2 regions of the Priestia sp. 3CA3 genome follow, and region 1 is predicted to be linked to the other one. Evidence: a T-box and tRNA genes for the amino acid it is inferred to sense, from the RefSeq annotation. Region 1 holds a T-box; the other holds one or more tRNA genes.
What was found. A T-box is a leader RNA that pairs with one kind of tRNA and senses whether it is charged. The one in region 1 lies ahead of pheS (phenylalanine--tRNA ligase subunit alpha), so its partner is inferred to be a tRNA-Phe.
Positions count from the first base shown of each region.

Region 2: it has a tRNA-Phe gene. The T-box ahead of pheS (phenylalanine--tRNA ligase subunit alpha) is inferred to sense a tRNA for this amino acid. The anticodon was not compared.

Region 1 covers NZ_JBXENJ010000001.1:155,116-162,408, reverse strand. Annotated here, with positions in the region: gene pheT (phenylalanine--tRNA ligase subunit beta) at 1-1,432, opposite strand, end outside; gene pheS (phenylalanine--tRNA ligase subunit alpha) at 1,446-2,480, opposite strand; T-box leader at 2,535-2,770, opposite strand; gene AC1VNJ_RS00790 (TrmH family RNA methyltransferase) at 2,819-3,583, opposite strand; gene sspI (small acid-soluble spore protein SspI) at 3,724-3,930, shown strand; gene AC1VNJ_RS00780 (M42 family metallopeptidase) at 3,987-5,072, opposite strand; gene AC1VNJ_RS00775 (dUTP diphosphatase) at 5,150-5,638, opposite strand; gene AC1VNJ_RS00770 (hypothetical protein) at 5,771-6,148, shown strand; gene AC1VNJ_RS00765 (DUF1294 domain-containing protein) at 6,167-6,427, opposite strand; gene rplT (50S ribosomal protein L20) at 6,488-6,847, opposite strand; gene rpmI (50S ribosomal protein L35) at 6,887-7,087, opposite strand; gene infC (translation initiation factor IF-3) at 7,109-7,293, opposite strand, start outside.
Region 2 covers NZ_JBXENJ010000007.1:339,145-346,437, reverse strand. Annotated here, with positions in the region: gene AC1VNJ_RS20200 (DHH family phosphoesterase) at 1-99, shown strand, start outside; gene rplI (50S ribosomal protein L9) at 96-545, shown strand; gene dnaB (replicative DNA helicase) at 662-2,026, shown strand; gene AC1VNJ_RS20185 (adenylosuccinate synthase) at 2,214-3,500, shown strand; tRNA gene AC1VNJ_RS20180 (tRNA-Lys) at 3,669-3,741, shown strand; tRNA gene AC1VNJ_RS20175 (tRNA-Glu) at 3,757-3,828, shown strand; tRNA gene AC1VNJ_RS20170 (tRNA-Asp) at 3,864-3,939, shown strand; tRNA gene AC1VNJ_RS20165 (tRNA-Phe) at 3,944-4,016, shown strand; gene yycF (response regulator YycF) at 4,279-4,986, shown strand; gene walK (cell wall metabolism sensor histidine kinase WalK) at 4,993-6,900, shown strand; gene AC1VNJ_RS20150 (YycH family regulatory protein) at 6,891-7,293, shown strand, end outside.

The DNA of each region.
Region 1 (7,293 bases):
CATACATGCGCGCTACTTCCTCCACGATATCTTCTTCAATTGTAATATCGCCTCGACGAGTCGGTACCGTTACAACGATTGTTTCATCTTCGACTTTGCTTTCAAATTGAAGACGATTCATAATATCTTGTACTTCTTCCATCGACAGTTCTGTACCAAGCACATTGTTAATACGTCCAAGTGACACAGCTACAACAGCAGGTTCCACAGTTAGTGTATCTACTTCTACAGTACCGCTTACCACTTCACCTGAAGCGTATTCAGCCATTAATTCTGCTGCGCGGTCAGCAGCTACACGCGTACGGTTAGGATCAATTCCTTTTTCAAAACGAGCACTTGCCTCACTGCGAAGACCGTGGTCTTTGGAAGCTTGACGAACTGTTAAACCTTTGAAGTAAGCTGATTCAATAAGAACATTTACCGTATCGTCTTTTACTTCAGAGTTTGCTCCCCCCATTACACCTGCAAGGGCTACCGGTTCACTGCCGTTTGTAATAACAAGCTGATTGCCTTTTAATACGCGCTCTTGATCGTCAAGCGTTACAAATTTCTCGCCTTCTGACGCGTGACGTACAACAATTTCTTTTGAACCAAGACGATCATAGTCAAAAGCATGCAGCGGCTGGCCGTATTCAAGCAAAATATAGTTGGTAATATCAACAACGTTGTTATGAGGTCGAATACCAGCTGCCATTAAACGCGTTTGCATCCATAATGGTGACGGAGCAATTTTTACGTTTTTCACAACGCGCGCTACGTAAAGGGGATTGTCTTCTTTTGCCTCTACTTTAACGGAAATATAATCAGCTGCTTGCTCATCAGACGTTTGCACGTTTACTGACGGATACTTCACTTCACGACGTAAAATAGCAGCCACCTCATGTGCTACACCTAACATACTTAAGCAGTCTGAACGATTTGGTGTTAGCCCTAGTTCTAATACTTCATCGTTTAAGTTTAATGCATCTAGGGCATCCGCTCCTACTTCAGCATCACTTGGGAAGACGAAGATGCCTTCTTGATAATCTTTTGCCACAAGCTTGCTTTCAATGCCAAGCTCTTGAAGAGAACAAATCATACCGTTCGATTCTTCACCGCGAAGCTTAGCACGCTTGATTTTAAAGTTACCTGGAAGTACAGCTCCCACTTTTGCAACCGCTACTTTTTGACCTTGTGCCACGTTAGGTGCTCCGCACACGATTTGAACGATTTCTCCTCCGCCAAGATCTACTTGACAGCGGCTTAATTTATCCGCATTTGGATGCTGTTCACGTTCTACAACGTGACCAATTACCACTCCGCTGATGCCTTTATTTAAGTTTTCTACACCTTCAACTTCAATTCCACTTTTTGTGATTTTATCAGCTAACTCTTCTGCCGTTACGCCTGATAAGTCAACATACTCTTGTAACCAACGATAAGATACAAACATCGTAGTCCCTCCTTTATACTTGTTTAAATTGATCTAAGAAACGAACATCATTTGTATAGAAATGACGAATATCATCCACGCCGTGTTTTAACATAGCAATACGCTCTACACCGATTCCAAAAGCAAAACCACGATATTTAGTTGAATCGTATCCAGCCATTTCAAGAACATTTGGATGAACCATACCGGCTCCTAAAATTTCAATCCAGCCTGTTTGTTTACATACATTACAGCCTTTACCTCCACATTTTGCACACGATACGTCTACTTCTACAGACGGCTCAGTGAATGGGAAGAAACTTGGACGAAGACGAATTTCACGGTCTGCACCGAACATCTTTTTCACAAATACTTCAAGCGTGCCTTTTAAATCGCTCATACGAATGTTTTCGTCTACTACAAGACCTTCAATTTGCATAAATTGATGTGAATGCGTAGCATCATCGTCATCGCGGCGGTACACTTTACCTGGGCAAATAATTTTAACAGGTCCTTTGCCTTCATTCTTGTTCATAACACGAGCTTGAACAGTTGATGTATGCGTACGAAGAAGCGTTTCTTCCGTAATATAGAACGTATCTTGCATATCACGTGCTGGGTGACCTTTTGGCAAGTTCAGCGCTTCGAAATTATAGTAGTCCTGCTCTACTTCTGGTCCCTCTGCTACTTCATAGCCCATTCCTAAGAATAAATCTTCTACTTCTTCAACCACGCTTGTGAGCGGGTGATGCGTACCTGCTTTAACCGGGCGTCCCGGCAGCGTTACGTCAATTGTTTCTGAAGCAAGTTTACGCTCTACCTCGGCTGCTTCTAACGCCGTTTGTTTTTCTTCAATTTTAGATGCAATCGCTTCACGTACTTCATTTGCAAGTGCTCCCATTACAGGACGCTCTTCAGCTGAAAGTTTTCCCATACCGCGAAGTACTTCTGTGATAGGGCCTTTCTTTCCTAAATAAGCTACGCGTACGTCGTTTAATTCTTTTAAAGCACTTGCTGCTTCGACTTTTGCAATTGCTTCTTGTTGAAGTTCTTGTAAACGTTCTTTCATCACTTATTCCTCCTTTTAACGTAAAAAATGACAAATAAAAAAACCTCCTCCCAAAAAAGGGACGAGGATTAGTCGCGTTACCACCCTTGTTAACTATATACACAGACGTATACAGTTCACTTCATTCAAGTTAACGGAATCTCCGGAACACCTTTACATCTATGTAAGATGGTCTAAGTGTCAACTCAAGAGGTGAATTCACTTATTACATTTATAAAAATGCTTTCAGTCATGGCATTTTCTCCCTGCATAAACGGACATAAGCTACTGCTCTCTTTCATCGTTTTTTACATATGTAACTATTGTATTATTATAGTGAAAACACGTTCTCGATGCAACTACATTCCGCGTAAATAATAAAGTAAGATTCCAGAAGCGATGGCAACATTTAACGACTCGCTCTTTCCATAGATGGGAATGTACAGATTCTGATCCGTTTGTTCCAACACTTTCTCGCTTACGCCATTTCCTTCATTTCCCACAATCAGCGCAAATTCGTTTGAAGGTTTTACGTGTGTGTAGACCTTTCCATTTTGTAACGACGTGCCGTAAACTGCTATTCCTCTTTCTTTTAACAATGAAATTATTTCGAGTAAATCGCCTTTTACAATTGGAAGGTGAAAAATAGCTCCTTGCGTTGAACGAACGACTTTTGGGTTGTACACATCCACGCTGCCCTCTCCAATGATAATAGCCTCCACTCCCGCAGCATCAGCGGTTCGGATAATGGTACCTAGGTTACCTGGATCTTGCACGGCATCTAAAAGCAATACTTTCTGTGCTGTATGAATAATTTCCGCATGCTTTGTTTGAAAACACACGGCAATAATTCCTTGAGGTGTTTCTGTGTCAGATAATAACTTACTAATTGCTTCGTTTACAACGATTATTTCGATACCGTCTATATCCCACTGTGCGGGCACTTCGGTCGATTCGCGTATAATTAGTTCCTTTACGCAATCCTTATTTTTGATAGCCTCTTCGACTAAATGAAAGCCTTCTACCATAAAAAGGCCCTGCTTATCACGGTCTTTTTTATTATGCAGTTTTTTCCACGCTTTTACCTGCGGATTTTTAACTGAATCAATTTGTTTCACAAACATAACTCCTTTATCTATACAAAAATAAATAGTTCGATTACATTTTGTTCAATAATCATTAGATAAGTTTCACTTTATTGTACATAGAAATCGCAAAGAAAACAAAAACTATTGGTAACTTTACGATAGCTGAGGTGAAAATGATGGATCTTAATTTACGAAATGCTGTTATTGCAAACGTTTCAGGAAACTCAAAAGAAGAGCTTGAGGCTACAATTTCTGACGCTATTCAAAGCGGTGAAGAAAAAATGCTCCCTGGACTTGGTGTTTTATTTGAAGTGCTTTGGGAAAAGTCTCCGGAATCAGAAAAAGAAGAAATTCTGACAACGCTTGAAAACGGTTTAAAATAAATAACCTTTTCCTATGTACAACAAAAAGCTCATTCTCCTAGGAGAATGAGCTTTTTTCAATTATACGTAATGGCGTTAACCGTATCTCGGTCTAAGCGCTTAATGACTTCCGCAATTAATTTAACTGCGTTTTCATAATCATCACGATGAAGCATTGCTGCATGAGAATGGATATAACGAGTTGCAATTGTAATCGAAAGTGCTGGCACCCCGTTAGCTGAAATATGGATAGAACCCGAGTCCGTACCGCCTCCAGCAATTGCATCAAATTGATACGGAATATTTAATTCATCTGCCACATCTACCACTGTATCTCGAAGTCCTTTATGAGAGACCATGGAAGCATCATATAAAATGATTTGCGGACCCTGCCCCATTTTAGAAGAGGCTTCTTTATCAGAAACACCAGGTGTATCTCCAGCGATACCGACATCAACAGCAAATGCAATATCCGGTTCAATAAAGTTAGCAGATGTTTTTGCACCTCGGAGTCCAACTTCTTCTTGCACCGTTCCTACACCATACACAACATTTTCATGTTTTTCATTTTTTAAAGCTTTTAATACATCGATAGCGATTGCACAACCAATACGGTTATCCCAGGCTTTCGCTAGCAGCATCTTTTCATTGTTCATAACCGTAAATTCGAAATAAGGTACAACCTGATCACCAGGTTTTACTCCCCACTCCCCTACTTCTTCTCTGCTAGACGCACCAATATCGATGAACATATCTTTAATGTCAACTGGCTTTTTGCGAACTTCTGGAGGCAAGATATGAGGTGGCTTTGAGCCAATAATCCCCGTTACCTCTCCTTTAGATGTCACGATGGTTACGCGTTGAGCAAGCATAACTTGAGACCACCATCCGCCTACCGTTTGAAAACGAATAAAGCCGCGTTCATCAATTTGAGTCACCATAAAACCAACTTCATCCAAGTGACCGGCTACCATAATTTTAGGCCCTTGTTCGTTGCCTACTTTTTTTGCAATCAAACTGCCTAGCCCATCCGTCGTTACTTCATCTGCATAAGGTGCAATATATTTCTTCATAACCTCACGCGGTTCACGCTCATTTCCAGGAATTCCTTTTGCATCTGTTAGTGCTTTAAGCATCGTCAATGTTTCATCTAACTTTGTCATATGGATTACCCCTTTCATATGTATACCTCTATTATAGCTAAAAAGAGGTTGAAGTAAAATTTCCCATCCCTTTATTTCTAGTATCCTTGTTCTTGGCGTTTAAAATTCACTTCATTTTTTGACATGTACGCCTCTTCAATATGTTCAGCAGAAAAACCAAACATATCGCCAAGCTTCATGTAAGATGCAAACATGTTCACATAGTTTTCTTTTGACAGGTCCTGCTCGAAAGCAGAAACTTGTGCAAATACCTGTAAAAATTGTGTTGTTTTTGAATCAGCTGCTTTTACTTTTGGCAGCTCAGTTAAATCATCGTATCCTTTTTCAATACCTAAAGAAAGAATGAAATGTACGCCGTCCACAAATTCTTCTAAAATAACAGCATCTTCAGCCGGAGGTTTAACGCTCCAAAATTTGAAGCAGCGCGTTTCGTTTGCCAGCTCTCCCATTTCAACAAGCAGAGCTAAAAGTTTTCTTGGAACCAAGTCTTCCTTATGAAGCTGATGCTTGTCCTCTATATGCTGATCCAGCTGGCGCTGCATGGTAAATAGCTGTTGTAAATTCAATGTAATCACTCCTGTAATTATGTATATCTTCTTCTTTTTAAACCAATAAAGAAATTATATCAAAAATCGTGAAACTTTTTAGAGACTGAAACGTAAAGTAAGAAAACTGTGCCTTGTAAAGGAGGGAGCGTTATGTTTGTTATTGTTATCGTTCGCGTGTTCATTTTCGCGCTTGTTGCTTACACACTATTAAAGCTAGTTCAGCATTTTCGCAGTCCAAAGCGGAAGCTTGTAGCAGCTCAGGAACATCAGCAATTTTTTGTCGTTGACGAAAAAACGAATATCCGCAAAAATTTTCTACTAACGTATAAAGGTATTTTATTTGAAGGAGAAAAATACAGCAATCCCAATGAACCAGAGTCTTTGTCGATTACAATGGTGTTAACAGATCCATCTCGATTGCATGAACTGCAAAAACAAGATTTCAAGCTGCTGGAAAATCACGTACACAACATGTATCCAAATGCTCCTATTCGCTGGAAAAGCCCCGTTCGAGAATTTTTACACTGAGCACAAAATCATTTGTGCTCAGCTGATAACAAAAAAGAAAAGTAAATCAAGAGCGGCAAGAATAGGAAAACCTACTGTAAACGATGTGTGCTTCGTTTTATGACGATAGCAATACATACCAATCAGTCCTCCAATGGCTCCTCCGATAGCAGCTACCGTCCACAGTGTGCTTTCGGCAATTCTCCACTCATGTCTTTTCGCTTTTTGTTTATCTCTATACATCATTCCTATCCCTATTATATTAATAACAATAAAATAGGTAAGCAGCAGTTCATTCATGATATGTCCTCCGATAGCAAAAAAGCCTCATCATCTAAAGATGACGAGACTTTATATTCATTACTTATCTAAGCCTTTTTTAGCAGCAGTTGCTAATTCAGCAAATGCTTTTTCATCAGCTACAGCTAAGTCAGCAAGCATTTTGCGGTTAACTTCAATACCTGCTAATTTTAAACCGTGCATTAAACGGCTGTAAGAAAGACCGTTCATACGAGCAGCTGCATTAATACGTGTGATCCATAATTTACGGAAGTCACGTTTTTTCTGACGACGGTCACGATAAGCATACATGTGAGATTTCATAACTTGCTGATTAGCAACTTTATATAATCTATGCTTCGAACCGAAGAAACCTTTAGCTAATTTTAAAACTTTTTTACGACGTTTGCGTGTTACTGTACCGCCTTTTACGCGTGGCATAATTGTTTACCTCCTGTATTGTTTCTATCTCAACCCAAATTACTTAATGTTATCTAATAAGTGACGGATACGTTTGAAGTCACCTTTGCTTACTAAAGAACCTTTACGTAATTTACGCTTTTGTTTTGTAGATTTGTTAGCGAATAAATGGCTTGTGTAAGCACGAGCACGTTTTAATTTACCGCTTCCAGTCTTTTTGAAACGCTTTGCAGCGCCACGATGTGTTTTCATTTTTGGCATGGGGTGTTCCTCCTCGTTCTATTACTTTTCGTTTTTAGGTGCCAAGACTAAGAACATGCTGCGGCCTTCCATTTTAGGAGCCGATTCAACTGAACTTACATCTTCGCAAGCTTGTGAAAAACGTTCAAGTACTTTTTGGCCAATCCCTTTATGAGTAATGGCACGACCTTTAAAGCGAATAGACGCTTTCACTTTGTCACCTTTTT
Region 2 (7,293 bases), on a different contig from region 1:
AATGCTGCTACTCAGCTTCAAGACATTAGTTTGGATGAAGCTGAAGAAAGGCTTAAACAAGCAATTGATGAGTACTTAGATGGAGGTAAAAAATCATGAAAGTAATTTTCTTAAAAGATGTAAAAGGAAAAGGCAAAAAAGGTGAAGTGAAAAATGTTTCAGACGGTTATGCACATAACTTCTTATTAAAGAATGGTTATGCTGTTGAAGCTACAGGCGGTAATGTGAAGGTATTAGAAGCACAAAAAAATAGAGAGCAAAAAGATGCAGCTGCAGAACTTCAAGCAAACAAAGAGTTAAAAGCAACTCTTGAAGAACTAACAGTTGAATTAACAGCAAAATCTGGTGAAGGTGGCCGTTTATTCGGTTCTATCACAAGCAAACAAATTGCTGAAGAATTAAAGAAAAAACACAAAATTAAAGTAGATAAGCGTAAAATTGAATTAAATGATGCCATTCGCGCATTAGGCTACACAAATGTACCGGTTAAATTACATCCGGAAGTAACGGCTACTGTAAAGGTACACGTGACTGAACAAAAATAAACGTACGATTGAGAAATAAGTAAATAATATAAAGGGTTGGCGCGGACTTGTATTTGTTCGCGCCAACATTTATGATGAAAGAAAATACTGAAAGAATATAAGAGGGGCATAGAAATATGAGTGATCTTTTTGCTGATCGTCTTCCGCCTCAGAATATTGAAGCAGAGCAAGCGCTATTAGGGGCCATTTTCTTAGAGCCTTCTTCTTTAACCTTAGCATCTGAACTGCTGATACCTGAAGATTTTTATCGGGCATCGCACCAGAAAATCTTTACATGTATGCTGAAACTTTCTGACCAAGGTGAACCGGTTGATTTGGTAACGGTAACGTCTGAATTAGCTGACCAAAAAATCCTAGAAGAAGTTGGCGGCGTATCGTATTTAAGTGATTTAGCTAACTCTGTTCCAACGGCTGCAAACGTAGAATATTACGGTAAAATTGTAGAAGAAAAGTCGATTTTACGCCGTCTAATTCGTACTGCAACGCATATTGCTTCAGAAGGATATGCAAGGGAAGACGAAGTGGAAGTTTTATTAAATGAAGCGGAAAAAAACATTTTAGAAGTAGCACAGCGTAAAAACAGCGGTGTGTTTCAAAATATCAAAGATGTACTTGTACAAACATACGATGATATCGAAGTTCTTCACAATCGAAAAGGTGACATTACAGGTATCCCAACTGGGTTTAGTGATTTAGATAGAATGACAGCAGGGTTCCAGCGAAATGATTTAATCATTGTAGCGGCGCGTCCATCGGTAGGTAAAACGGCTTTTGCCTTAAATATTGCGCAAAACGTTGCAACGAAAACGGATGAGAACGTAGCAATATTCAGTTTAGAGATGGGTGCTCAGCAGCTTGTTATGAGGATGCTGTGTGCCGAAGGAAATATTGATGCACAAAGGCTGCGTACAGGCTCGCTTACAGCCGATGACTGGGGAAAGCTCACGATGGCAATGGGATCTTTGTCCAATGCAGGGATTTATATTGATGATACACCGGGTATTCGAGTAGGTGAAATTCGTTCTAAGTGTCGTCGCTTGAAACAAGAAGGCGGACTTGGGATGATTTTAATTGACTACTTACAGCTTATTCAAGGTAATGGACGAAGCGGAGAAAACCGACAGCAGGAAGTATCTGAAATTTCGCGTGCGTTAAAAGCTTTAGCCCGTGAATTAGAAGTTCCTGTTATCGCCTTATCACAGCTTTCCCGTGGCGTAGAGCAGAGACAAGATAAGCGACCGATGATGTCTGATATCCGTGAATCCGGAAGTATTGAGCAGGATGCCGATATCGTAGCTTTCTTATATCGTGAAGACTATTATGAAAAAGACACAGAAAATCAAAATATTATCGAGATTATTATAGCTAAGCAGCGTAACGGTCCAGTTGGAACCGTACAGCTTGCCTTTGTAAAAGAATACAATAAATTCGTTAATCTCGAGCGGCGCTTTGATGACGCAGGAGTGCCGCCTGGTGCATAAAACCTCTCAATATGAGAGGTTTTATTTTATTGTTATCGCATTCGTTCCGCAAAATACGATATATTTGTAATAACTTTTGTTAAATCGTTCGGATTTAATTGACTTTAGTGTGATAAATTGATACACTTATCCATGGTTAAATTATGTCGTAGTGAGCTGTTGCTTACTAAGCGGAGGTGCTTAAGATATGTCTTCAGTCGTTGTAGTAGGAACACAATGGGGAGATGAAGGAAAAGGGAAGATTACAGACTTCCTATCAGAAAATGCAGAAGTGATTGCACGTTACCAAGGTGGGAACAATGCAGGTCACACAATTAAGTTTAATGGTGAAACTTATAAGTTACATTTAATTCCTTCAGGTATTTTTTATAATGACAAAACGTGTGTAATTGGAAACGGTATGGTTGTTGATCCAAAAGCACTTGTTCAAGAATTAAAATACTTACATGATCGCGGTGTAACAACAGAAAACTTACGTATTAGTAACCGAGCTCATGTGATTCTTCCATATCATTTAAAATTAGATGAAGTTGAAGAAGAACGTAAAGGTGAAAATAAGATTGGTACAACGAAAAAAGGTATTGGACCAGCTTATATGGATAAAGCAGCACGTGTTGGTATTCGAATTGCCGATTTACTAGACCGTGAAGTATTTGAAGCAAAATTAACACAAAACTTAGCTGAAAAGAATCGCCTTCTTGAAAAAATGTATGAAGTAGAAGGCTTTACATTAGAAGAAATTTTAGATGAGTACTATGAGTATGGTCAACAAGTTGCAAAATATGTTGTTGATACATCAGTAGTATTAAATGATGCGTTAGACGAAGGACGTCGTGTACTATTTGAAGGCGCACAAGGTGTTATGTTAGATATCGACCAAGGAACATATCCATTTGTTACATCTTCAAACCCAGTAGCGGGTGGAGTAACAATTGGTTCTGGTGTAGGTCCATCTAAGATCAAACACGTTGTAGGTGTATCAAAAGCCTATACAACTCGTGTTGGTGACGGTCCTTTCCCAACTGAATTAACAAACGAAATCGGTGATCAAATCCGTGAAGTAGGACGTGAATATGGTACAACAACTGGTCGTCCTCGCCGTGTAGGTTGGTTTGACAGTGTAGTTGTACGTCATGCTCGCCGCGTTAGCGGAATCACAGACTTATCTTTAAACTCAATTGATGTATTAACGGGAATTGAGACATTAAAGATTTGTGTAGCTTACCGTTATAAAGGGGAAGTTATGGAAGAATTCCCTGCTAGCTTAAAAACACTTGCAGAATGCGAACCTGTATATGAAGAGCTTCCAGGTTGGACAGAAGATATCACGGGTGTGAAAACATTAGATGAGTTACCTGATAACGCTCGCCACTACTTAGAGCGCGTGTCTCAATTAACAGGTATTCCTTTATCTATTTTCTCTGTAGGTCCAGATCGTACACAAACAAATGTATTACGTGGTGTATATAGCTAAATAAAAAGAGTTAGCTCTTCGTGAGCTAACCTTTTTTATTTATAATTGGTGCTTTTTTAACAAGACTTTTAAAAAAAGCTCAATAATAAAAAGAAAGTTTTAAAAAAACTATTGCATTTATATGAAATATCATGTTATTATAATAAGCGTCGCTAAGAGATATAACATGAGCCATTAGCTCAGTTGGTAGAGCATCTGACTTTTAATCAGAGGGTCGAAGGTTCGAGTCCTTCATGGCTCACTTTTGTTACAACGTGGCCCGTTGGTCAAGCGGTTAAGACACCGCCCTTTCACGGCGGTAACACGGGTTCGAATCCCGTACGGGTCATTTTTAATATTTTTAATACATAGCATATAGACTGAGGTCCCGTGGTGTAGCGGTTAACATGCCTGCCTGTCACGCAGGAGATCGCGGGTTCGATTCCCGTCGGGACCGCCATTTTGGCTCGGTAGCTCAGTTGGTAGAGCAAAGGACTGAAAATCCTTGTGTCGGCGGTTCGATTCCGTCCCGAGCCATCAAAAAGCATGACTTTATTTAAAGTCATGCTTTTTTCTTTTATTTACATTTAAAAGAAAACGTTATTTGCTTTGCATCTCTTTTATGGTAATATATTACTTTTGTATTTGGAGATGGTTGAAAATCATATATCTTCATGTATAGTAGAGGATGAACTTGTGACGTTTCAAGGGTTATCAAGTATAATAAAACTACGGTATTCAAACAGTATGAATACTATCTTTTATATTTTGCTTCAACTAATAAAGGAGAACGATGATCATGGATAAACGTATTTTAGTCGTAGATGACGAAAAGCCGATTGCAGATATTTTAAAGTTTAATTTGCAAAAAGAAGGTTACGAAGTATTTTGTGCTTATGATGGCGTAGAAGCACTTGAAAAAGTGGAAGAAGTACAGCCTGAAATGATTTTATTAGATATTATGCTTCCTCAGAAAGATGGAATGGAAGTTTGCCGAGAAGTGCGCAAAAAATATGATATGCCCATTATCATGTTAACAGCAAAAGACTCTGAAATTGACAAGGTTTTAGGTCTAGAATTAGGTGCAGATGATTATGTAACTAAGCCGTTCAGTACGCGTGAATTATTAGCACGTGTAAAAGCTAATTTACGTAGACATCAGCAGGTAGCTGTTCCAACAGAAGAAAGTGAAACGAATGAAATTACGATTGGAGCACTTGTTATTCATCCAGATGCTTATATTGTGTCTAAGCGCGGAGAAACGATTGAACTGACTCATCGTGAATTTGAGCTGCTGCATTATTTAGCGAAGCACATTGGACAAGTCATGACGCGTGAACACTTGCTTCAAACTGTATGGGGTTATGACTATTTTGGTGATGTGCGTACGGTAGATGTAACAGTTCGAAGATTACGTGAAAAAATTGAAGATAATCCAAGCCATCCAATGTGGATTGTAACAAGACGTGGAGTAGGCTATTATTTACGCAGCCCAGAGCAGGAGTAATTTTAGATGAAGAAAGTAAGGCTCCTGCAATCTATTCATTTAAAGTTTGTATTGATTTATGTGCTGCTCATTTTAATTGCGATGCAAATTATTGGGGTCTATTTTGCACGACAATTAGAAAAAGAATTAGTTAACAACTTTCGAACGTCTCTTCAAGAGCGGACAGACTTGCTGACGTATAACATTGGACAAGAAATGGTGAAAAATCGTGATGATGATTCACCGACTCTTGAGGAAGACTTAAAGACTATTTTAAGAGATTTTGCTTCAAGACCCAATTTAGCTTCAAATGATATGAATGACATTTCTGAAGTAAGAGTCATTGACCAAAATAGAAGAATCATTGCTACATCGAACTCAAATCCTCAACAGATCATAGGTAAAAAGACTAATGATTTAGCGATTACAAATGCGTTGTTAGCAGGAACGAACTCTGATAATGTATTTGTTGATCAAAGCGGGCAGCGAATCAGAGTTATGATACAGCCTATTCGTTTACAGGATAAAGTAGGTGCCAGTCAATCAAGTTCAACTAATAAAAATGGAAAAGTTCAGTCTAGCGAAGAAATCTTAGGCGCTATTTACTTAACAGCTTCCATGGAGCCTGTTTACGATCAAATGAGTAATATCAATCAGATCTTTAAGGCAGGTACGGTGATTGCTCTTTTTATCACAGCTATTTTAGGCGTGTTTTTAGCTCAGACCATTACTCGTCCAATGTCTGAAATGAGAAAACAAGCACTTGAGATGGCCAAAGGGAATTTTACGAGAAAAGCTAAGGTGTACGGGTATGATGAAATTGGTCAGCTAGCTCTCACATTCAACAACTTAACAAGAAAGCTTCAAGAAGCACAGGCAACGACAGAAGGGGAGCGCCGTAAGCTTAGTTCGGTATTAGCTCATATGACGGACGGCGTTATTGCGACGGATCGAAAGGGAAGAGTAATTTTAATTAATGATCCAGCCGCAGCTATGCTAAATGTTTCACGTGAAACGGTTTTGTCTGATCCAGTTGTTTCCCTATTAGATCTTGAAGAAACGCATACGTTTGAAAGCTTGCTTGCCAATCAAGAGTCATTAATTTTGGACTTTAGTACAAAATCGGATCCCTTTATTTTACGAGCTACCATTTCCGCTATTCAAAAAGAGACGGGTTTTATCAACGGGATTATCATTGTCTTGCATGACATTACAGAGCAGGAGAAAATTGATCAAGATCGCCGAGAATTTGTAGCGAATGTTTCACATGAATTGCGTACGCCGTTAACAACGATGCGCAGTTATTTAGATGCGCTTGCAGACGGTGCTTGGCAAGATAAGGACTTAGCTCCAACATTTTTAAATGTAACGCAAACGGAGACAGAGCGAATGATTCGTCTCGTTAACGACTTGCTTCAATTATCTAAGCTAGATAGCCAAGACTACCGATTTAGTCGTGACCCAATCAATTTTGTGAAGTTTTATCATTACATCATTGATCGCTTTGAAATGACAATTGAACAAGGTATTTCGTTCGTGCGCGACTTGCCAAATGAAGCAATCTATGTCGCTATTGATCAAGATAAAATTACACAAGTATTAGATAACATTATTTCCAATGCAATAAAATATTCACCTGAAGGCGGAACCATTACATTTTCAATTGCTCAGCATACGCATGAAATTGTTGTGAGCATTAAAGACCAAGGTATGGGAATTCCAAAATCAAATTTAGCTAAAATTTTCGAACGCTTCTATCGTGTAGATAAAGCACGAACGCGTAAATTAGGCGGAACAGGATTAGGGCTTGCTATTGCCAAGGAAATTATTGAAGCACATGATGGACGCATTTGGGCAGATAGTCAGGAAGGAAAAGGAACAACGATTTACTTTACTCTTCCGATTGAAAGTGAGAATGATGACGAATGGGAATGAGATATGAACATATCAAAACGGCCATCTTAGTTGTTCTCGTCGCTTCCAGTTTAATTATGACGTATCATATATGGACGTATCAGCCTTCTTATAAGGTCATTTCAAAAAATCAACATTTGCAAGAAGTTGAAGTTAGTTCAAAAAGTAAAATAGAAGATCATATTCTTCCAACAGAAGTTCTCTATCATCGAAACGATAATCACTACATGTCTCACGATGAAGATGATGTAAACAAATGGGTAAATGAAATGAAAAAGTGGAAATTTTCGAATGTGACGGACGTTTCGGATGCTATTTCTCCTGATGGATTTTTAAATTATGTCCATGGAAGTAATTCTATTGAAGTGCTGTATCCAGACGCGCTACCTTTGAAAACATTTCAACAGCTTTTTT